3 regions of the Cryobacterium serini genome follow, and region 3 is predicted to be linked to each of the others. Evidence: riboswitches for the same ligand, from Rfam matches in the RefSeq annotation. Region 3 holds a riboswitch; each other region holds the start of a gene.
The links. Region 3 has a riboswitch for thiamine pyrophosphate ahead of E3T51_RS06045 (ECF transporter S component). Riboswitches for the same ligand answer to the same signal wherever they lie in the genome.
Positions count from the first base shown of each region.

Region 1: linked by a shared signal. The riboswitch ahead of thiD (bifunctional hydroxymethylpyrimidine kinase/phosphomethylpyrimidine kinase) and the one ahead of E3T51_RS06045 (ECF transporter S component) in region 3 are both predicted to bind thiamine pyrophosphate.
Region 2: linked by a shared signal. The riboswitch ahead of thiC (phosphomethylpyrimidine synthase ThiC) and the one ahead of E3T51_RS06045 (ECF transporter S component) in region 3 are both predicted to bind thiamine pyrophosphate.

Region 1 covers NZ_SOHN01000016.1:77,692-84,760, forward strand. Annotated here, with positions in the region: gene E3T51_RS12365 (hypothetical protein) at 1-453, shown strand, start outside; gene E3T51_RS12370 (HNH endonuclease signature motif containing protein) at 464-1,900, opposite strand; gene E3T51_RS12375 (hypothetical protein) at 2,068-2,541, shown strand; gene E3T51_RS12380 (transcriptional regulator) at 2,513-2,833, shown strand; TPP riboswitch at 3,010-3,109, shown strand; partial or broken gene thiD (bifunctional hydroxymethylpyrimidine kinase/phosphomethylpyrimidine kinase) at 3,092-3,937, shown strand; gene thiE (thiamine phosphate synthase) at 4,006-4,650, opposite strand; gene thiO (glycine oxidase ThiO) at 4,694-5,920, shown strand; gene thiS (sulfur carrier protein ThiS) at 5,917-6,156, shown strand; gene E3T51_RS12405 (thiazole synthase) at 6,153-6,938, shown strand; gene moeB (molybdopterin-synthase adenylyltransferase MoeB) at 6,944-7,069, shown strand, end outside.
Region 2 covers NZ_SOHN01000008.1:170,051-177,119, forward strand. Annotated here, with positions in the region: gene E3T51_RS04145 (NAD(P)/FAD-dependent oxidoreductase) at 1-983, opposite strand, end outside; gene hxlA (3-hexulose-6-phosphate synthase) at 1,175-1,798, opposite strand; gene hxlB (6-phospho-3-hexuloisomerase) at 1,857-2,441, opposite strand; gene E3T51_RS04160 (LuxR C-terminal-related transcriptional regulator) at 2,555-3,412, shown strand; TPP riboswitch at 3,439-3,546, shown strand; gene thiC (phosphomethylpyrimidine synthase ThiC) at 3,540-5,210, shown strand; gene E3T51_RS04170 (AfsR/SARP family transcriptional regulator) at 5,356-6,792, shown strand; gene E3T51_RS04175 (response regulator transcription factor) at 6,952-7,069, shown strand, end outside.
Region 3 covers NZ_SOHN01000009.1:109,729-116,797, forward strand. Annotated here, with positions in the region: gene E3T51_RS06030 (VIT1/CCC1 transporter family protein) at 1-626, shown strand, start outside; gene dinB (DNA polymerase IV) at 832-2,046, shown strand; gene E3T51_RS06040 (hypothetical protein) at 2,072-2,401, shown strand; TPP riboswitch at 2,750-2,859, shown strand; gene E3T51_RS06045 (ECF transporter S component) at 2,892-3,536, shown strand; gene E3T51_RS06050 (ABC transporter ATP-binding protein) at 3,540-5,069, shown strand; gene E3T51_RS06055 (energy-coupling factor transporter transmembrane component T family protein) at 5,066-5,860, shown strand; gene E3T51_RS06060 (AAA family ATPase) at 5,853-6,464, shown strand; gene E3T51_RS06065 (hypothetical protein) at 6,461-6,724, shown strand; gene E3T51_RS06070 (D-alanyl-D-alanine carboxypeptidase family protein) at 6,725-7,069, opposite strand, start outside.

The DNA.
Region 1 (7,069 bases), on a different contig from region 3:
TTCAAGGTCGAAGACATGGATCTCGTCTGGGATCCAAGAGAGCGCCGGGAAGACTTTCGCATACGCGACACAGACGCACCGGGGTGGGTCGCGATCGCGGACGTCACAGGAGTCTCAAAAGGCGCCCCCGGGTCCAAGCTCGCGACGATCTTGGGATACATCATGAAGTATCTGGTCGCCGATAAACCGGAGCGTGAGCCAAGCATGTGGGTGATCGTCAATCAGCTGTTTCACCGCGACCCGCTCACTCGGGGCGACCTCTATCGCGCGGATGACATCCAGACACTCGTGACGCACGACGGAATTGCCCTCGATACAAGCGCGCTCTACGTTCTTTCTCAGTCGATCGAGCCTGGGAGCACGCGAGCCTCAGAATGTCGGGCATGGCTGCGTTCGGCGCGAGGACAAATTACGGTAGCCGACGCGTACAAGTGGATGACGTCCCACCCATAGGCGCTGGACTCTAGAGGATGGATTTGCAACTTGTGCCGTTGTCGATGTTGGTCGGTCCGCCCTGGTGGTGGGGGATCACGTGGTGGATTTCGGTCCAGCGGGCGGGGGTGGTGCAGCCGGGGATGATGCAGCCTTCGTCGCGGGCACTGATCGCGGCTCGTTGTTTGGCGGTGAAGCAGCGCACCTTCTCGCCGAGGTAGAGCACGGCGCCGTGGTCGCCGAAGATGACGGTTTGGGATCCGCCGGCGCAGATGGTTTCTGTGACTCGGCGCATCGAGATGGGCGCTTCGATGCCGTCGATCCAGCCGACGCCGCGGCCTTGGTCGAGGTCGGTGGCGTTGACGTGGATCATGACGGTGGGGGCGGCGCCGCCCATGGTCGGGGTTTTCGGGTCGCGTGCGGCCGCTTGGAAAACGTCGCGGAGGATGTCGGCGCGTTTCTCCCCGGCGCTGCGGCGGTCGCCGTCGTAACGGGTGTCGCCGGTGAAGGGGTCGGCGCTGAAACGTTCACCGTCCACGCTCGAGTCGCCGACACGCAGGCCGTCCAGTTCGGTGCCCGTGACAGTGCCAACGCCTGTGCTGTCGTCGGGTTCGGTGGGTTCAAACCGGGGAGTACGAGACCGGGCCGACAAATAGGTGTCGAAGAGGGTGTCCATGATGCCGCGTAGTTCGGGGGTGACGTCAGCCCGCAGCGGGTAGAGCCCGTTGCGGAGCAGCCCAAACGTCAGAGAGCTTCTCGCTTCGACGAGGTCGTCGGTGGGGGCGGTACCGTCCGGGTCGAGCCGGCCCTGCCATTCCAGGGCTTGTGCCCGCAGCAGGTCGGGCGCGAAGCGGATACCGGCCCCGGGCAGCCCGGCCGTTTCCGGGGTGATCGCTCCGGTCGCCGACGCGACCAGGGCGCGTTCCACGTGGTCGAGGTCGTCCTGCATGACTTTTCCGTGCAGCGCGGTGAGGGTGGTGGCGATGATTTCGGCCGACTCCACCCCGAGCTCACCGCTCTCCAGCCCGTCGGCAATAACCGGGTACCGGGCCGGTACCGGCAGGCCGAGCGGGGTGCGTTCGACCGTGGTCTCGCCCAGCTTCAGGCGCCGTTTGGCTTCGCGGCCGGAGATACCGGCGAGTTGGGTGATGAACTCGACCCGGTTGCGGCATCCGTTCTTGTAGGCGAGCGAGCCGTTGCCGAGGTCGGTTTCGGCGCGCACACCAATGTCGGTGGTGGCGCGTAGCCTGGCACCATCAACCTTGCGGCCCAGCTCCTCCAACGCCGCCAGGACCGCGACAGCTTCAGCATCGTTCAGGTGACCAAACCGTGTTCCGTCTAAAACAGACCCCAGCAAAGCGCCAGCCTGAGCAATGACCAAAACCCGGGAACCCTCGGGTTCCGGCACAGAGCCGGTGGCGGCGGGCGGGGCGGTGAGGGTCATGGCGTCGGTGCCTCCTTCACCCATAATTATAGCCTAAAACGCTCACAAACACGAGACTATCTCAGCAAAATGGTGACGTGTGTTCAGAAATATCTTCTTGCCGCCATAGGGTGCTGACCAGCCGATTGCCGTGACGTGGTCCGACTTCACGAAGGATGCCTAACGGTCCGGCAAGTGATTTACTTGCCAGTATGGAATCTGAAAGCCCCCGAGCGGATACAGCCTCCTCGGCACGCGCCGCGCTCGTCGCGATAGCAACGGACCGGCAGCGGCTTGGACGACGGCTGCAAGCGCAGACCTGGTGGACAGCCCCCGCACAAGCAATCGCCATTGCGGCGGTAATCGCCTCGCCGGCCGCGGGGATTGCATTCGGAATGATGATGGTGTCGGCGATCGCCACTTTGGCGCTGGTCGGCATCGATCATCTCGTTCGCAGGCGGATGCGGCTCGTGACGCTACCCGGACCGACCGGGCCGATGAGCCTGACGATCCTCATCATCGTCTGCGTTGCAATCATCGGAGCGTTTGCCCTATCGATCTACTTCGAGATTAACAACCTGCACGCGGAGATCGTGGTAACCGCGGTCGCTGGATTCGTCGCGGCCCTCATCGGATCGGTCCTCTATGATCTGGCCAATGCGCGGGAACTGCTCCGTGTCGGTTAAGCCACGCTTTGATGACGCGATCCATGCACCAACCCGTCTGAGGGTATGCGCGCTGCTGCGGGTGACTGGTGTTGCGGAATTCAACACGATTGCGACCACCCTGGAGCTAAGCGAAGCGGCGCTGTCCAAGACCATCCGCAACCTGGCCGAGCTCGGCTACGTGCTGACCGTGAAGCAATCATCGCCCGCACGAGCGGATGCCCGCCGCACGACAAGCGTCGCCCTCACCCTGCGCGGTCGGGCGGCAATAGACGGCCACTTGGCCGCGCTCCGTGAGCTGTCGCATCCGTGAGCTGTCGCAGTGAAGTCCCCGTAACCTTGCTCCCGGATCGGTCGACCAACGGTTGCGCCGGTGCTCGACCAGGGCAAGACAGTGCATTCGAGCCAGTGCATTCGAGCCAGTGCCTTCGAGCCAGTTGGAGCCAATAACAGCGGTTGCGCGCTGAATGCGTGCGCGCATATAGGCTTGTCCGTGACACGGGGTGCCGCACATAGTGTGCGTGCTGAGATCAATACCCGTTGAACCTGTCTAGTTAGTACTAGCGAAGGAATGTCACGGATGACTGATCGACCCTCCCAGCTCGCGCTTCGGCAAACGCCTCGAATTCTCAGTATCGCCGGAACCGATCCGACCGGCGGCGCCGGAATTCAGGCCGACCTGAAGAGTATTGCGGCCAACGGCGGCTACGGCATGGCCGTGGTGAGTGCCCTGGTCGCGCAGAATACGCGCGGGGTGCGCTCGGTGCACACGCCGCCATCCGCCTTTCTGCGTCAACAATTGAACGCCGTGAGCGACGATGTGACCATCGATGCCGTCAAGATCGGCATGCTCGCGCAACTCGACGTGATCGCCGAGGTGCGTTCCTGGCTTTCCGCGTGTCGACCGCCCCTGGTGGTGCTCGACCCGGTGATGGTGGCAACGAGTGGGGACCGGCTGCTCGAACCGTCAGCAGAGCAGGCGCTGCGCGACCTGATTCCTCAGGTCGATCTCGTCACGCCCAACGTTTTCGAGTTGGCCGTTCTCTTGGACGAACACCCGGCGGCCACCTGGGCAAAGGTCCTCGAACAGGGCAAAAGATTGTCTGCTTGCACCGGTGTCACCGTGCTGGTCAAGGGCGGCCATCTCAACGAAACCAGCTGCCCGGATGCCCTGGTCAACACCCAGGGGCTGCTGCCGCACAGCGTGGTCGAGATCGCGTTGCCACGTATCCGCACCAGGAACACGCACGGAACCGGATGCTCGCTCTCCTCGGCCATGGCCACGGTGCAGGCGAGAACCGGTGACTGGGCGCAGTCCCTGATCGAGGTCAAAGAGTGGCTCCAAGACGCCCTGGCCCACGCCGATGACCTCGAGGTCGGCCAGGGAAACGGCCCGATCCACCACTTCCATCGGCTGTTCGCTCGCGCGACAGCGGCATCCGTTCTGACCGCGGGCGTGTCATGAACGCGGTGCGGTCGGCGGGATTAGGGGAGCGGCGGGAGGCTGGCGAGAAGCCGCTCGGCGACGTCCGTCGGGTCGTTGGCGTCGGTGATCGCGCGCACCACCACTACCCGGGTAGCGCCGGCATCGACCACCTGGTCGATGGTGCCCAGGTCGATGCCGCCAATGGCAAACCAGGGGCGCAGGCTGCCAGCGGATGCGCACCGTGCGGCCGCATAGCGCAGCAGGTCGGTTCCGACCGCTGCACGACCGGGCTTCGTTGGCGTCGCCCAGACCGGACCAACGCAGAAGTAGTCGAGGTTGTCTGCGGTGACGGCGGCGTCCACTTGCTCAGTGGTGTGGGTGGACAGGCCGATCCGCGCCGCCGCGCCGAGCAGTCCGCGGACGGCGGGCAGCGGCAGATCGGTCTGGCCGACATGGAAAACCGGCGCGCCGGCGAGGACGGCGATATCCGCCCGGTCGTTGACCGCCCAGAGCCGGCCATGACGGTCGGCGACCGTGCGGAGAACCTCGAGGTAGTGAAGCTCCTCGGCCGCGTCGATATTCTTGTCGCGCAGCTGGATGATGTCGACCCCGCCGGCGAAGGCGGCATCCACAAAGTCGGCGAAATCTCCGCGATCCCTTCTGGCATCGGTGCAGAGATACAGCCGGGCGGTGATGGGGTCCATGCGACCAACCCTAGGGGGCGCTGCCGTGGCATCGGTGCACACCATGAGTGAGCGGCCAGCGCAGCGAACGGTTGATGTTGCCGTTATTGGCGGCGGCGTGATCGGGCTCGGCATTGCCTGGGCGCTGGCGCATTCCGGTCGTACCGTGGTCGTCATCGATCCCGACCCGGCCGGCGGCGCCACCTTCGCTGCAGCCGGAATGCTCGCAGCGGTGAGCGAGCTGCACTACCGGGAAGAGGCATTGCTTGATCTCATGCTCGCGTCCTCGAAGTTGTATCCCGACTTCATCGACTCGCTCGGAACCGATAGCGACGCTACCGGATACCAGCGAACCACGACCCTGAACGTGGGCGCGGACGCAGCTGACCGGCACGCGCTCGCCGACCTGCGTGCTGTGCAGGTGGCCAATGGGCTGGGGGTCGAGCCCCTCACTGTGCGCGAAGCGCGGGTGCTTGAACCGATGCTGAGCCCTCAGGTTTCCGCCGCCTTTTTGGTGGAACAAGATCACCAGGTCGACCCGCGACGACTCACCGCGCGCATCCAGTCCGCGCTCGCTGCCCTCGCGCCAAACGGTCAGGACGCCCTGGTTCGGGTGCATGCCAGCGGGTTGATGCACGCAGATGCAGCGGATACCTCCTCGCGCGTCACCGGTGTCACCCTGGCGGATGGTCGCACGATTCACGCCACCGAAGTGGTCGTGGCCAATGGGCTAGGGGCAGCCGATTTGGGCGGGCTACCCGAGCACCTGCAGCTGCCGCTTCGCCCGGTGTACGGGGACATACTTCGGTTGCGGGTGCCCGAGCATCTTCGGCCGCTACTCACCTCGACGGTGCGCGGGTTGGTGCATGGGGTGCCGGTCTATCTGGTTCCGCGCACCGACGGAACGCTCGTGATCGGCGCCACCCAGCGCGACGACGGCTCGGGCGCCGTGTCGGCCGGTGGCGTGTATCAGCTGCTGCGCGATGCACAGGTTCTGGTGCCGGCGGTCAGCGAACTGGAGCTGATCGAAACGACCGCTCGGGCTCGTCCGGGAACGCCGGACAATGCACCGTTCCTCGGCCGCGTCGGGTGTTCAAGCGGCGACATTGCCGGCCTCATCATTGCCACCGGATTCTTTCGTCACGGTGTATTGCTCACCCCGGTCGCAGCCCAGTACTGTCTGCAGCTCATCGAGGGAATCGCAGACGATCGGTGGCAAAACTTTCGGCCCGATCGATTCTCGGCGAGCCGGGAGCCCGCATCCGCTTCACTGAAAGGAGGCCTATCGTGACCGTAATCATCGCCGTCAATGGCCAGAAACGAACCGTATCCGGCGGCACCGTGACCGACCTCGTAGCCGAGATCACCGGGCGACGCATCGAAACAGGCGGACAGGCAGTCGACGGGAGCCGCCTCGGCGTAGCCGTGGCGCGAAACGCCGCGGTCGTTCCCCGCAGCCTGTGGTGGACTACCGAGCTGACCGCGGGCGATGAGATTGAGATTGTGACCGCGGTGCAGGGAGGATGACGGTGCCCGTGACCACTGACAGCCTGGTGATTGACGGGGTGGAGCTGACCTCCCGCCTGATCATGGGCACCGGGGGAGCACCGAGTCTCGATGGCCTCGGTGAAGCACTGCGAGCCTCGGGAACCGAACTCACCACGGTCGCGATTCGGCGGCACAGCGCAGCGGCCACAGGTTCACTCTTCGAGCTTCTGGTCGAGAATTCTATTCGCGTGCTGCCGAATACCGCCGGCTGTTTCACCGCACGCGACGCGGTCCTGACCGCCGAGTTGGCCCGGGAAGCCCTCGAAACGCACTGGATCAAGCTCGAAGTCATCGCCGACGAGCAAACCCTGCTGCCCGATGCGGTCGAACTGGTGGAGGCCACCGAACAGCTCGTTGCGCGAGGCTTCAAGGTGTTCGCGTACACCAATGACGACCCGGTGCTCGCGCTCCGGCTCGAACACCTGGGCGCTGTGGCCGTGATGCCGCTCGGGGCGCCGATCGGCACCGGGCTCGGCATTCTCAACCCGCACAATATCGAGCTGATCGTGGCCCGCGCCGGCATTCCCGTAGTGCTCGACGCCGGAATCGGTACCGCCTCTGACGCTGCACTGGCGATGGAACTGGGCTGCGATGCAGTGCTGCTGGCCACCGCCGTGACACGCGCGCAGAACCCGGTTCTCATGGCCGATGCCTTCAAACACGCCGTGCTGGCAGGCCGGAAGGCCGCCCAGGCCGGCCGCATTCCGCGCCGGCAGCACGCGCTGGCGTCATCGATGATGGCCGGGCGGCCCGACCTGTGACGCGGATGCTCGCGCCGCTCGTCGAACCCGGCGAAGAGCTCACCGCAGCCGAGCGCGAGCGGTATTCGCGCCACATTCTTATTCCTGAAATCGGAATGCTCAGCCAGCGGCGGCTGAAGAATGCGCGCGTT
Region 2 (7,069 bases), on a different contig from region 3:
TAGTGATAAACGGCGTCGTAGCCGCCGAACAGAATGCGGTTGTCGGCGCTCAGCCGGTAGTAATGAAACTGGTTGGCCAGGTCACTGAGGCCCTGCCGATGCTGCCAGCCGATCGAGGCGAGTTTGCTCGCATCGAGCGGTTCGGTCATGAGCACGTAGTCGTAGACCGGCACGGTCGCGAGCTTGTTGCGCTTGAGCAGCGACGGGAAAACGTTCGTGGCGAGCACTGTCTTCTGGGCGGTCACGGTGCCGCCCGCTGTTACGATTCTGGTGCCCTGCGCCGGCGTGCGCCCTGCGGTGTCGAGAGCCTGTACGAGCGAGTGCTCGAAAATCTCAATCCCGAGATTGCTGGCCACGCGCGCCAGTTCGGCGGCCAGCTTGCCCGGATGCACGAGGGCGTTGCTACGGCGGTGCCAGACCCCCGCGAGGTAGGTCGGTGAAGCCACCTCGGCCTGCAGTGCCGCCGCATCGAGAAAGACGGTGTTGTCGTCGGTGTTTTCCTCGCGCAGCCACTGAACCTGGTGCTCCTCGACGGCCAGGTCGATGGCCCCGGTGCGCTCGAAATCGCAGTCGAGGCCGAGGCTCGCCACGGCGTGCTCTATCTCGTCGAGATTTTCCTGGCCGAGCTCCGTCAGCCGGTCGATCTCCTCTGGCCAACGGCGGCGCCCGTTCTCGTCGCCGTGGGTGAGACTCGCCTCGCAGAAACCGCCATTGCGTCCAGATGCTGCCCAGCCCACCGTGCGCGCCTCCAGCAGCACTACTCGCGCCGCCGGATTCCGCTGCTTTGCGAGCACCGCGCTCCACAGGCCCAGGTAGCCGCCCCCGACGATAGCGAGGTCGCAGTTGAGGTTGCCCGAGAGGCGGGGATAGTTCGCGCGCGCGGCGAGGTCGTCGAGCCAAAAGGAGCTCTGCCGGGTACCGACGAGCGCATCGGCCACCACGGATGCTGCGGGCCGGGCTCGGTCGAAAATTGTGCTGCTCATGCGTGGTGGCTCGTCATGGTGTCGTCCTCTCCTCCGGACCGGGCCCGGGCCTGGTCCTCGGGCCCAGTTTATAGACTGGGCCCATGGACGGGGCCAGGGCCTCGTCCGGTTTTGCGGGAGAGGTCGGGCATCCGCTTAACGCAGCAGTGCCGCCCCGCAGAAGCGGGACGGCACCAGATTAATCGCTGGGACTAGATGATCGCGGCGCGCAGGGCGGCAGCGGCAGCGGCCGGGTCCTCGGCGCCGTAGATTGCTCCGCCGGCAACGGCGACCGTTGCTCCGGCGCGCTGCACGGAAGAGATGGTCGACAGGTTCACGCCGCCCGCGAGGGAGAAGGGAACCTTGGCGGTCTCGCCCTGGTTGAGCAGCGTTGCGAGCGAGAAGCCGGGCTCGGCCTGCTCGTCGAGACCAGCGTGCATCTCCACGAACTGAGCGCCGAGCGCGGTGACCTCGCGGGCGCGGGTGACCTTGTCGGCGACGCCGATAAGGTCGACAACAATGCCCTTGCCGTGCTTGGTTGCGGCAGCGACGGCTCCGATGATGGTGCTGTCACCGGCCGTGCCGAGCACGGTCACGAGGTCGGCGCCGGCGGCGAAGGCGATGTCGGCTTCGAGCTCGCCGGCATCCATGGTCTTGAGGTCGGCGAAGACGATCTTGTCGGGGTGCGCGGCCTTGATCGCGGTGACGGCGCGCAGGCCCTCTGCCTTGATCAGCGGGGTGCCGAGTTCGATGATGTCAACGTGCGGGGCAACCTGCGCGGCCAGCGTGAGCGCGGCTTCGGTGGTCAATACGTCCATTGCTACTTGGAGCTTCATGGGATTCTGCTTTCTGTTAGTGATGAAGAGTGGAAAGTTCTTGTGGGGGGTACGCGCCCTATTCGAGGTTGGCGTGACGCGGCCAAAGCTGTTCAGCCGTGGCCCCGCTCACCTGCCAGAGCGTGTGAAACAGGGCATCGCCAACGAGCAGCACGGCCTGCTCGAACAGACCGCCCGAATACTGGGCCGACACTTGTCCGGCATGGTCCTGCTTGGTCGCAGCCGGAATGACCACGGTCACCGCAGCAAGCCGCCCTAGCGGCGACTCGGGAGCCGTAGTGAGCGCGAGTATGTTCGCGCCCACACTGTGAGCCGTTTCGGCGGCTCGCACAATGGCGCCCGTCGTTCCGGAGCCACTCGCAACCAGCAGTAGATCGCCCGAGGCGATCGCTGGGCTGGTCACCTCGCCGACAACGTGCACGTCGAGTCCGAGATGCATCAGCCGCATAGCGGTCATCTTCAGAGCTAGGCCGGAGCGGCCGGCACCCAGCACGAAAATTCGAGGCGCCGCAGCGAGCACGGTGACGGCCTCGTCGAGCGATGAAGCGGATGCAGACCGCAGCGCGTCGACGACGTGGCTGTTCTCAGCGAAAATGAGCCCGAGGGCGTCCGCTGCAGTTGGGGTGGTTGTCGTTTCGGTCATAGGTTAATACTCCACTCCTTCGAGCGGGAGTGCTGCCCGCCAAAAGGTTGGTTTAACTACCCAAACGGATGGCTATGAGTGGGCATCGCGGATGGTCCGGGTAGGGTAGACCTATGACGATCTTCGCAACCTCCCCTGAGCCCGGCACTCGCCCTGCCAGTTCCACCGCGCAGACCGCGCGCAGCGCGGCGGCCGAACGCTCCAGACTCATCGCCGACCTGACCGACGCGCACGCGACCACGCTGGAAACCCTGCTCGCAGTGCTGCGCTCGGGTAGCACGAGTGACACGGCCGCCCGCCAGAAAGCCACCGAGCTGGCCGCCGCTGCGATGGTCGCGCTGCGCGCGGTGAGTGACCTGGATCGCAGCCTCACCGAGGAACCCGTCGCTCAGGCCTTCGAACGGCTGCGCGACGATCTGCGCCCGCTCGTGCGTTTCGGTGACCTCGACGTGCAGTTTATCGAGCCACCGGTGAATGGGCGCGCCCTGCCCGGTGAGGTCGCTCACGAAGCCCGCGCCATCGTGCGCGGCGCCGTGCTCGCCCTGGTTGAGCAGACCGGGGTCGCCCGGGTGCGCGTGCAATGGGACTGCGACGGCAGCAACCTGCTCATTCGCATTCGCGACGACGGACCGGGCGACCTCGACGCGGAGGTTCCCAGCGTGCGCCAGCTCGCCGCCCGCGTCGTCGCTCTCAGCGGCACCCTGGGCGTCGAGGCGACCGCCGGCTGGGGGTCCGAGATGGCGGTGTCACTGCCACTCGACGCGCCCACGGCATCCGTTTCTGCCGCTGCGGCCTGGGGGCTCAGCCCACGCGAACGTGGCGTGCTCGAGCTCGTGGCGTCGGGCGCACGCAATAAGGCGATCGCCGAGGCGCTGACCATCAGCGAGAACACCGTGAAGTTTCACGTGGCCAATCTGCTGCGCAAGGTGGGCGCCTCGACCCGCGCCGAGTTGGCAGCCCTCGCCCGCTGACCGCTAGGGTGAAGGGGTCAGAAGACACACACCACCACGGGAGCGCGCACCAGCGAGCTGAGAGGACGGCCAGGGCCGTCGACCGTTGAACCTGTCCGGGTAATGCCGGCGTAGGAAGTTCGATTACATGCGCACAATTGACGAATCAACCATCTCCCAAACCGTCACGACCGGCCCGATCCAGGGCAGCAGTAAACGCTACGAACCGGTGCCACACTGGCCAGGGCTTCACATTCCGATTCGTCGGGTGAACCTCAGCAACGGCGAGCACTTCGACCTGTATGACACTTCGGGCCCGTACACCGACGACTCGGCCACCATTGATCTCGAGGAGGGCCTGCCGCGGGAGCGGGCCGGGTGGGAGCATCCGCTGCCCGTCGACGGCGCTGCGACCCAGCTGGTCTGGGCTCGGGCCGGTATCGTCACTCCGGAAATGGCCTACATCGCCGCCCGCGAGGGCGTCTCCGTCGAGCTCGTGCGCGACGAAGTGGCGCGCGGCCGGGCAGTCATTCCGGCCAACCATAAGCATCCCGAAAGCGAACCGATGATCATCGGTAAGGCCTTCACCGTGAAAATCAACGCCAACATCGGCAACTCCGCCGTGACCTCATCGATCGCCGAGGAGGTCGAGAAAATGGTCTGGGCCGCCCGCTGGGGAGCAGACACCCTGATGGACCTCTCGACCGGCAAGGACATCCACCTCACCCGGGAGTGGATCATGCGCAACTCGCCCATTCCGGTGGGCACCGTTCCGCTCTATCAGGCCGTCGAAAAAGTCAACGGTGACCCGGCACTGCTCACCTGGGAGATTTACCGCGACACCGTGATTGAGCAGTGCGAGCAGGGTGTCGACTATATGACCGTGCACGCCGGCGTGTTGCTGCGCTACGTGCCGCTCGCCGCCAACCGGGTCACCGGAATCGTCTCGCGCGGTGGATCGATCATGGCCGCCTGGTGCCTCGCTCACCATCAGGAGAGCTTTCTGTACACCCACTTCGTGGAGTTGTGCGAGATTCTGCGCCGCTACGACGTGACCTTCTCGCTCGGCGACGGCCTGCGGCCCGGATCCATCGCCGATGCCAACGACGAGGCCCAGTTCGCCGAGTTGCGCACCCTGGGCGAGCTGACGAAGGTCGCAAAATCGTACGGCGTGCAGGTAATGATCGAGGGCCCCGGCCACGTGCCGATGCACAAAATCGTCGAAAATGTGCGCCTGGAAGAAGAACTCTGCGAGGAGGCACCGTTCTACACGCTCGGCCCGCTCGCCACCGATATTGCGCCAGCCTACGACCACATCACGAGTGCGATCGGCGCGGCCATCATCGCCCAGGCCGGCACCGCGATGCTCTGCTACGTCACCCCCAAGGAACACCTCGGGCTCCCCAACCGCGACGATGTGAAGACCGGCGTGATCACCTACAAGATCGCCGCCCATTCCGCCGACCTGGCCAAGCAGCATCCGCGTGCGCAGGAGCGCGACAACGCGCTCAGTCGCGCCCGGTTCGAGTTTCGCTGGACAGACCAATTCGCGCTCTCGCTGGACCCAGACACCGCCCAGAGCTTTCATGACGAGACGCTTCCTGCCGGGCCAGCCAAAGCCGCCCACTTCTGCAGTATGTGCGGTCCTAAGTTTTGTTCCATGCGCATTTCAGCGGATGTACGGGTCTACGCCGAAGAAAACGGCCTCACCAGCCTCGAGGCTATTGAGGCCGGCATGGCCGAGAAATCTGCCGAGTTCACCCGACTGGGCAGCTCGGTCTACCTGCCGCTGCGTGTGCTCGGGACAGACGAGCACTGATTCTGGTTCACCCCGACGACGCCGTGCGGCACGGTGAAAGTACCCGGCAGACGCAGCCGCACCGCACCGCACCCTGATCTAGCGTCGCCGCAGGATCCTGATCCTGCTGGCCGTCGCCTGGCTTGTGATGGCAGCGTTGGCCTGTGTGCTGCTTCTCACCGGCACGAAGCCGAGCACCGCGTTCGGCGACACAGCCGCCACACCGGGCGGGCTGGCCCGCATCAGCGCGGTCATCCCGCTCAAATTCGACGGTTGGGTGCCACCGAGCGCAGCAGACTGTCTGGACAGCCCGGTGCAGCCCGGAGCTCACCGCGTGCGCATTCTGCTCGAGCTCACAGCAGTGGATGCCGCTGGCCTCTCTTTCGACGCCGAATCCGTTCCGGCCACCCTGGTTTTCGAAGTCCCGAATCAGGCCATCCCCCTCGTGCTGGACGGCCCACAGGAGGGCGCGTTTATCTCTGGGAACCGGGCACCACGTCGCGCCGTGAAAATATCCCCGAAATTGGGGGTAAGTGCCTACCTCACACGCGGCTACCCCCGCCCATCGGCAAGCGGGCACCATGAGTGCATTCCAACAATGGAGGTCGTCATGACAACCGGATTCGACACACGAGTACAGCCGACCGCGACAACCATGGCCCACCTGAACGTGCACGTCTTTGGAAACCTCAGCGTTCGACGGGGGTCGACCGTACTGCACGCCCATCAATTGGGCGGACCCAAACCACGACAGATTTTCGAGATTCTGCTTGTGAACCTCGGGCTGCCAGTTTCCAAGGACCGACTGATTGAACTGCTCTGGGGCGCCAATGCTCCGGTCGAGGCGCTGCCCACCCTCGAAAGCTACGTGAGTGTTCTCCGTCGGCATCTGCAGCCGGGTGCGGGAAAATTCGGGCCGCTGCAAACCACGACTGGCGGCTACGTATTGGACCGTGACCTGGTCGACGTCGACCTAGACCAGTTCGACGTTCTGTTACAGCGAGCGCAGAAGACCCTTCCCGGCCTCGCTTACCCTTTGTTGCTGCGGGCTCTGGATCTCGCCGCCGCGCCACTGCTCGGCGACGAGCTCATTCCGGCCTGGGCATCAGAAGCCCGCGACCTGCACGCCGCGCGCCTCACCAGCGCCCGCATTCTCGCCTCGGAAACCGCCGCAGCCCTGCACCGCATTGATGACGCTCTCGATTTCGCGAATCTCGCCCTGACCGACGAGCCGCTGAACGAGCGGGCCTGGACGGCCCTCATCCTCAGCCTGGAGATGAGCGGGCGTCACGCCGAGGGGCTTCAGGCCTATGACCGGTGTCGCCGGGCGATGCAGAATGAGTTGGGCTGCGCTCCCGGCGCGATTTTGCGCGCCGCCCAGCTGCGATTATTGCATGCCACAGCTGACGGGGACGGCGACCTGGCCGACGTACTGTCCGCCCTGCTCACGTTGCACGATCAACTCCGAGCGTCACGCGCCAGAGGCACGGTCTCGCGCCTTGCCACCACTACTCACCCTCGACCAGAGCTGGTCGCGGATTCCCTCCGGGAGGCCACTGATGTTGTCACGTCATTTCTGCGACGCGCCGTCGCTCACGTCTGAGCTGGACGAATCTGCGCCCGCCGCCCTACCACATGGGGGGGCAAAGAGACAGGACTCGACAAAAACTGAGCTTTTATTGATACTAGAGGCGCCAATCGGAAAAGCACGGCGTCCTCCGACGGCACCGAGGCTCACGAACGGGCAGAGAGGTCTCCGCACATGACCGCGCAGGTGTCCCCGATCGAACCCAGCGTGCAGGGGACTACCGCGACCGCCTCCCTAACTGGTTCCGCAGCCGTGGGTAAGACGGTCCTGGGACAAATCCGCATACTCATCG
Region 3 (7,069 bases):
CCCTCGTGCTCGGTATCGGCGCGACCGGCGTACCCGCCGCGACGATTCTGTTCACCGGTATCGCCGGGCTGCTGGCCGGGGCACTCTCCATGGGCGCCGGCGAGTACGTCTCGGTGCGCTCCCAGCGAGAACTGCTCGAAGCGTCGACCCCCGCGGCGCCGGCCAAGAGCGTGCTCTCCCATTTGGACCTCGCCGCCAACGAGCTGACCCTGGTCTACCGGGCCAGGGGCATGTCTGAAGACGAGGCGGAGGCATACGCCCGTGGGGTACTCGCCACCGCCTACGCGGCGACCGGACCGATTTCCGCGGTCCGCCCGCAGGCTCCCCGGCACGATGAACACGAGGCCATCGGCACCGGCACCGGAGCGGCCCTGTCGAGTTTTTGCTTCTTTGCCTCGGGCGCGCTGCTGCCGGTGCTGCCCTACCTGTTCGGTATGAGCGGCTACGCGGCCATCATCGTGGCCACCATTCTCGTGGGAGTCGCCCTGTTGGCCACCGGCGCAGTCGTTGGCTTGCTCTCTGGCGGTCCGCCGCTGAAGCGTGCGTTGCGACAACTGGTGATCGGCCTTGGGGCGGCCGCGGTCACCTACCTGCTCGGGCTGGTCTTCGGCACCGCGATTGGTTAGCGGCCGACCAGAATTGGTCGCGCTTGTCGGTGGCCGCCTATCGGCCACCAGCTCACCCGGGCTCACCTCATAACTCCTGCAATATGAGAGCACGGCAGAAGAGATCGGCGGAATTGCGCACTTCCGCTTGAGGCCGGGTACAGATTGCAGGAGTTATGGTCGAAAATGAATATGCCGATAGGCCGGATCGGGTTAGGGTTCTTCGGTGGGCAGACAGGACGGCAGCGGGCGGCAGATTTCGGCGGACGACGTCGACGACCGTTCGGCGACGATGCTGCACGTGGATCTGGACGCGTTCTTTGTCTCGGTCGAGTTGCTCTCCCACCCCGAATTCGTACACCTGCCGGTGATCGTCGGCCACCGCGGTGGCCGTTCGGTCGTCACGGCGGCCAACTACATTGCCCGAAAATACGGCGTGAACTCGGCCATGCCGATGGCGGTAGCGCTACGCCAGTGCCCGAACGCGATCGTACTCGAGCCACACATGGGGCTGTATCGCGACTTTTCCAACCGGGTGATGGGGATCTTCGACGACGTCACCCCGCTGGTGGAACGGCTCGGCATCGACGAAGCTTTTCTTGACGTTGCCGGCGCGACTAATTTGTTTGGTTCTCCGGCTGTGATCGGCGAACTCATTCGCGCGCGCGTGTTTGCCGAAACCGGCCTCGTCTGCTCCGTGGGCGCGGCGTCGACCAAGTTCGTCGCCAAACTTGCCTCCGGCCTGGCCAAACCCAACGGTCTGCTCGTCGTGCCGGGCGATGAGACGGTCGAGTTTCTGCATCCGCTGCCCGTGACCGCCCTGTGGGGCGTGGGGTCCGCCACCGCGCAGATGCTCACGCGCCTCGGCCTGAAACTCATTGGTGATATTGCGCACACGCCGTTAGACGTGCTGAAAAAGACGCTGGGGGAGGCCTCCGGTCTGAAGCTGTTCGAGTTGTCCTGGGGGCGTGACCCACGCCCGGTGACGATTGAGCGGGAAGAGAAAAGCGTTGGCCACGAGGTGACTTTTGAGCACGACGAGACCGACATCGACCGACTGCACAGTGAGTTGCTGCGGCAGTGCGACCTTGTGGCCGCTCGGCTGCGGCGCAGCAATCTCGTGGCACGGCGCGTGGCACTCAAGCTGCGCTACACCGACTTCAGCACCGTTACCCGGTCGCGTACCCTCGCTGAACCGACCAATGTTGGCCGGCGCATTTATGAGGAAGCAGTCGCTGCGTTCGACCTGCTGGCCGCGTCGGGTATTCGGGTGCGTCTGATCGGCGTGCGGGCCGAGCAACTCGGTACGGCGTCGGGATCGGTGGGGTTGTGGGATCCCGACGAGGACTGGCGGGGCGCCGAGCTGGCGGTTGACTCCGTGACCGAGCGATTCGGGGCGGGAAGCGTGCGTCCGGCCTCGTTTTTCAAGCCTCGCCCATAGGGCACGAGTCGGCTACCCTGTTGGAATGACCAGCCTCCCGGAAAAACTCGCAGACACCTTCCGTTCCGCCGGTGTGAAATCGGCTTACGGTGATCCCGTGCAAATTGATGGCGTCACCCTCGTACCAGTGGCGCTCAGCTACTACGGTTTCGGTGGCGGTGATACCGGTGAAGGCAGTGCTGCCGGATCCGGTGGCGGCGGCGGTGGGGTGTCGCTGCCGATCGGCGCCTATGTCAAGGCGGGCAGCACCGCTCGGTTCGAGCCGAACGTCATCGCCCTGCTCGCAGTCGGTGTGCCGTTCCTTGTGGTCGCCGGCCGAGCCCTGGCCCGAGTAATCCGAGCCCTGAAGAAGTAGCCCCGCTCTCCGGACGGGGCCCGGGCCCCGTCCGCGGGCCCAGTCTATAAACTGCTCCCGTGGTCCAAAGATGGTCCCGGGCGAGCGCGGCGGGGGCGACGAGCAGAACGGATGCGGCGGGGCCGGCGCGGCCGCCGCGCGAAACGACGGCGCGCCCACCGTGGCATCCGAAGGCGCAGCCAGGTCGGAAAATGCCACGGGCCGTTCACCGGCAGCCCCTGGGCGATGCGCCGACGCCGCATCACAAACCGACGCATCAGCAGGAGATATAGCGTGGCCAACACGAGCAGGATTCCGATGCTCATGTCGTGATTCCCATGCCGCAAGTCTAGGCGGGGCGCTAGAATTGAAAACGATCACGGGAGTCCGGTACACCGGGCTGAGAGGAAGCTGACCAAGCTTCGACCGTCGAACCTGATCTGGATCATGCCAGCGCAGGGAGGCTTCTCGATCCCGTGCCCTGTATTCACCTACGGAAAGGGCACGCACAGTGCACGCTACAATCACAGCCACACGATCGGTCACGACGAAGAAGCCACGCAACTTTCGCTGGCGCGTGGTCGACATCGTCGTCGCGAGCGTCATCGGCGTCGCGAGCGGCGTCATCTTCTGGGCCTGGGGCCTCGCCTGGTCCCCGCTCAGCGCCATCCTTGCGTTCACGCCCGGCCTCGAAGGTCTCCTGGCCGGTGGCTGGCTGTTCGCCGGAGTGCTCGGCGGCCTCATCATCCGCAAGCCCGGCGCGGCCGTGTACACCGAGGTCGTCGCCGCCGTCGTATCAATGCTGATCGGCACCCAGTGGGGATTCTCCACACTCATCTGGGGCGTCGTGGAAGGCCTGGGCGCCGAAATCATTCTCGCGCTGTTCCTGTATACCAACTGGAGGCTGGGCGTGGCCCTGCTCGCCGGCGCGGGCGCCGGTGTGGCCGTAGGGTTTCTCGACACGACCTTCACGAGCTATGCAGCACTGGATTTTGGCTACAAAGCCGTTTATTTCGTATCCGCGGTCGTGTCGGGCACGGTGCTCGCCGGCCTGCTGTCCTGGCTGGCCGTGCGCGGCCTGGCCCGCACGGGTGCGCTGAGCCGCTTTGCTGCCGGTCGGGAAGGGTCGCGAGCACACTCCGCCGCGATCAGCTAGCGGATGTTGCACACCCCGCCGTTTCCCGCCGGTCACGATGCGCAGATTCGGGCCGTTCAGATTCAAGCCAGTGACTGGGGCTGGCGCCACGCCGGGCGCCACAATCAGGCGGTGTCCGGGCTTGACCTGCAGGTCGAGCCTGGCGAGCGGGTTTTGCTGCTCGGTGCCAGCGGTGCCGGCAAGAGTACGCTGGTGCACGCGCTGGCCGGTGTGCTCGGCGATGCCGAAGACGGCGACGAAACCGGCAGCCTGCTCATCGACGGCCGTCGCCCGGCCGAGGCGCGCGGCCGGGTCGGACTCGTGCTGCAGGATCCGGACTCTCAGGTCGTGCTGGCCAGGGTCGGAGATGATGTCGCGTTCGGGTGCGAGAACCTCGCCGTTCCACGTGCCGAGATCTGGCCGCGGGTGCGGCAGGCTCTCACCGAAGTCGGCCTGAACCTACCCCTCGACCACCCCACCTCGAGCCTGAGCGGCGGGCAGAAGCAGCGGCTGGCTCTGGCCGGCGTGCTCGCCATGCGGCCGGGGCTGTTGCTGCTCGATGAACCGACCGCGAACCTCGACCCCGATGGTGTCGTCGAGGTGCGCGACGCCGTTGTGCGCTCGCTCGATCGATCCGGGGCCACCTTGGTGGTCATCGAGCACCGGGTCGAAGTCTGGCAGGACGTCGTCGATCGCGTCATCGTGCTCGACCCGGCCGGCGGTGTGCTGGCCGACGGTCCCACCCGCGAAGTCTTGTCGAGGCACGGGGAACGGTTGGCGCAGGCCGGCGTCTGGGTGCCGGCGCTGCCCCCCCGATTTCCGACGCGCGCTCCCATCGCTTCGGCAGAGACCCTGCTTCGGGCAGAGGGACTCGCGGTCGGTCGCGTTCCGTTTGGCCGGCGCGCGGCATCCATCGTGGCCGAGAACATCACCCTCAACCTGCGGGCAGGTACCGCCACCGTTGTGACGGGCCCCAACGGCGCGGGAAAATCCACTCTCGCCCTTACGCTGGCCGGATTGCTGAAGCCGGCCGGGGGAACCCTGCACGCGAGTGACACGTTTGCGGCCGATATCGCGCCCGAGCCGCACCGCTGGCGTTCCCAGCAGCTGCTGACCCGCATTGGAACCGTTTTTCAAGACCCGGAACATCAATTCCTGGCCGCAAGCGTGCGGGCCGACCTGCTGATCGGCCCGCACGCCCTCGGCCTCAGCCAGGCCGAACAGACCAGCCGCGTCGACGAGCTGATGCACCGGCTACGACTCGATCATCTTGCCGACGCCAACCCGTTCACCCTGTCGGGCGGCGAGAAGAGGCGGATGTCCGTCGCCACCGTTCTTGCGACCCGTCCCCGTCTGCTCGTGCTCGACGAGCCGACCTTCGGGCAGGATTCCCGTACCTGGCAGGAACTCGTGGCCCTGCTGGCCGACCTGCTCGATGAGGGCATCGCGCTCGTCGCGGTCACCCACGACGCCCAGTTTGTCAGCGCCCTGGCCGACGAGGAATACCGGCTCGGTATGCCAGACTCGATCCGCCTCGGGGCGGGGGCGCCATGAGCTTGCTGACTCCGACGATCCGCCCGAGCGTTGTCGCCCGACTCAACCCGGTCGCCAAGCTCGCCGTGGCCCTGATCGTGAGCTGTGCGCTGCTGCTCTCGATCGACTGGGTCTCGGCTGGAGTCGCCCTGCTGCTCGAGGCCGCACTTCTGCTCTGGTGCGGCCTGAGCGTCCGACAATTCTGGCTGCGAACCGCGCCGGTCTGGATCGCGGCCCCGATGGCTATGGTCACGACCGTGCTCTATGGCGAAGACTCCGGTGGCCTGCTGTGGCAGTTCGGATTCATCTCCGTGACTGACGGCTCAGCCCAGCTCGGCCTGGCTATCGGGCTGCGGGTTCTCGCCATCGGCCTGCCCGGCATCGTGCTGCTCGCTACGACGGATCCGACGGACCTAGCCGACGGCCTAGCCCAGGTACTGCGTCTGCCCGCGCGATTTGTGCTCGGCGGCCTGGCTGGTCTGCGACTCGTGGGTATGTTCGTCGAAGACTGGCACTCGCTCACGCTGGCCCGCCGGGCCCGCGGGGTGGGCGATGGCGGTGGACCGCGCGGCGCCGCCCGCCGGTTCTTCGGCCCGGCCTTTTCCCTGCTCGTCCTTTCGGTGCGTCGGGGCAGCAAACTCGCTACGGCCATGGAGGCGCGCGGATTCGGCAGCGACGAGCCCCGCACCTGGGCCAGGCCGTCGCGGGTCCGAGCGGCTGACGCGGTTCTGGTCGGCATCGGATTCGCCATTGCCGGTATCGCTATCGGCGTCGCGGTGTGGGCCGAGACCTGGAGTTTCATTCTTGCCTGACACCGATAGAGGGCTGGTTCCTCACGACGACATGGTCTTGCTGGCACCGATACTGCAGGCCGTGGCCGCTGCCGGTCCGAACCCCGTGGTGCTCATCGACGGTCCTAGCGGTGCGGGCAAGAGCACCCTCGCCGACGCGCTCAGAAAACATTGGACTGGCCCGCATCGCCCGCAATTGGTGCGCATGGACGACATTTATCCCGGCTGGGATGGTCTCGATGCGGCCGTCTGCCATCTGCGCCGCCATGTTCTGCAGCCACGGCACTGGGGCCAGCCGGCGGCATGGCAGCGCTACGACTGGAATACGAATCAGGCGGCGGAGTGGAATCCGCTTGACTCGGCCCGCCCCCTGATCGTGGAGGGTTGCGGAACGCTCGCGGCCGCGCATGAACCGCTCAGCCACGTGCGTGTCTGGCTCGCGGCCGACGACGCTCTACGCAAACAGCGTGCGCTCGATCGCGACGGAGAAGTGTTTCGCACCCACTGGGACCAGTGGCAGCAGGAGTGGGCCACCTATCTCGAAGAAGAGACGCCGGAACCTCGCGCGACCATTCGGTTACGGGCGGGCAGCTCGAACCGGAGGGGACTAGATTGGCTGCCATGAGTGATACTGACAGCGCAAACCCAACCCTGTATGTCGCCGAGTTCATTGATGGCCCGCTCGAGGGGCAGATCGATTCCCGAGCCCTCGTGCGCGGCAAGCACGCGGCACGTATCAGTATGGTGGCCGCCGTCGCCGGACTGGAATCGGTGTTCTGGTACGACGAGGTCGACCAACGCGACGTGAGCGGGCAACTCCGCGTGCGCTACGCCTTCGACGAGGGCGAAAGCGATCCGGTCGACGCCGAGGTCGATCCGATTTAGTTACTGGTCGAGTAATGCCGAGATCATCGCGACCGGATGGAGCAGCCGCCAGCCCAGTCCAGGGTCGTTGATGGCCTGGTCGAGTTTCAAGGCGGCCGAGAGCTTCTCCCCGGCGACGGTGAGCCGCACCTGGCCGATGTTCGCGCCGGTGCGGGCAGTGGCGAAGTCCTTGAGCGTGACCGTCGCGGCCTCCGGGCTCGCGGCCTGCCAGGCATAGCGCGTGCGAGAGACGCCGACCACGGCCGAGGCGTCATCTCCCCACGCGGATTCAAACGTCGCGTATGCGTCTCCGGCGGCCAGGACAGGTAGCGCGCCAACTCCAGCCCGCGCGCTCGCCATGAGCGC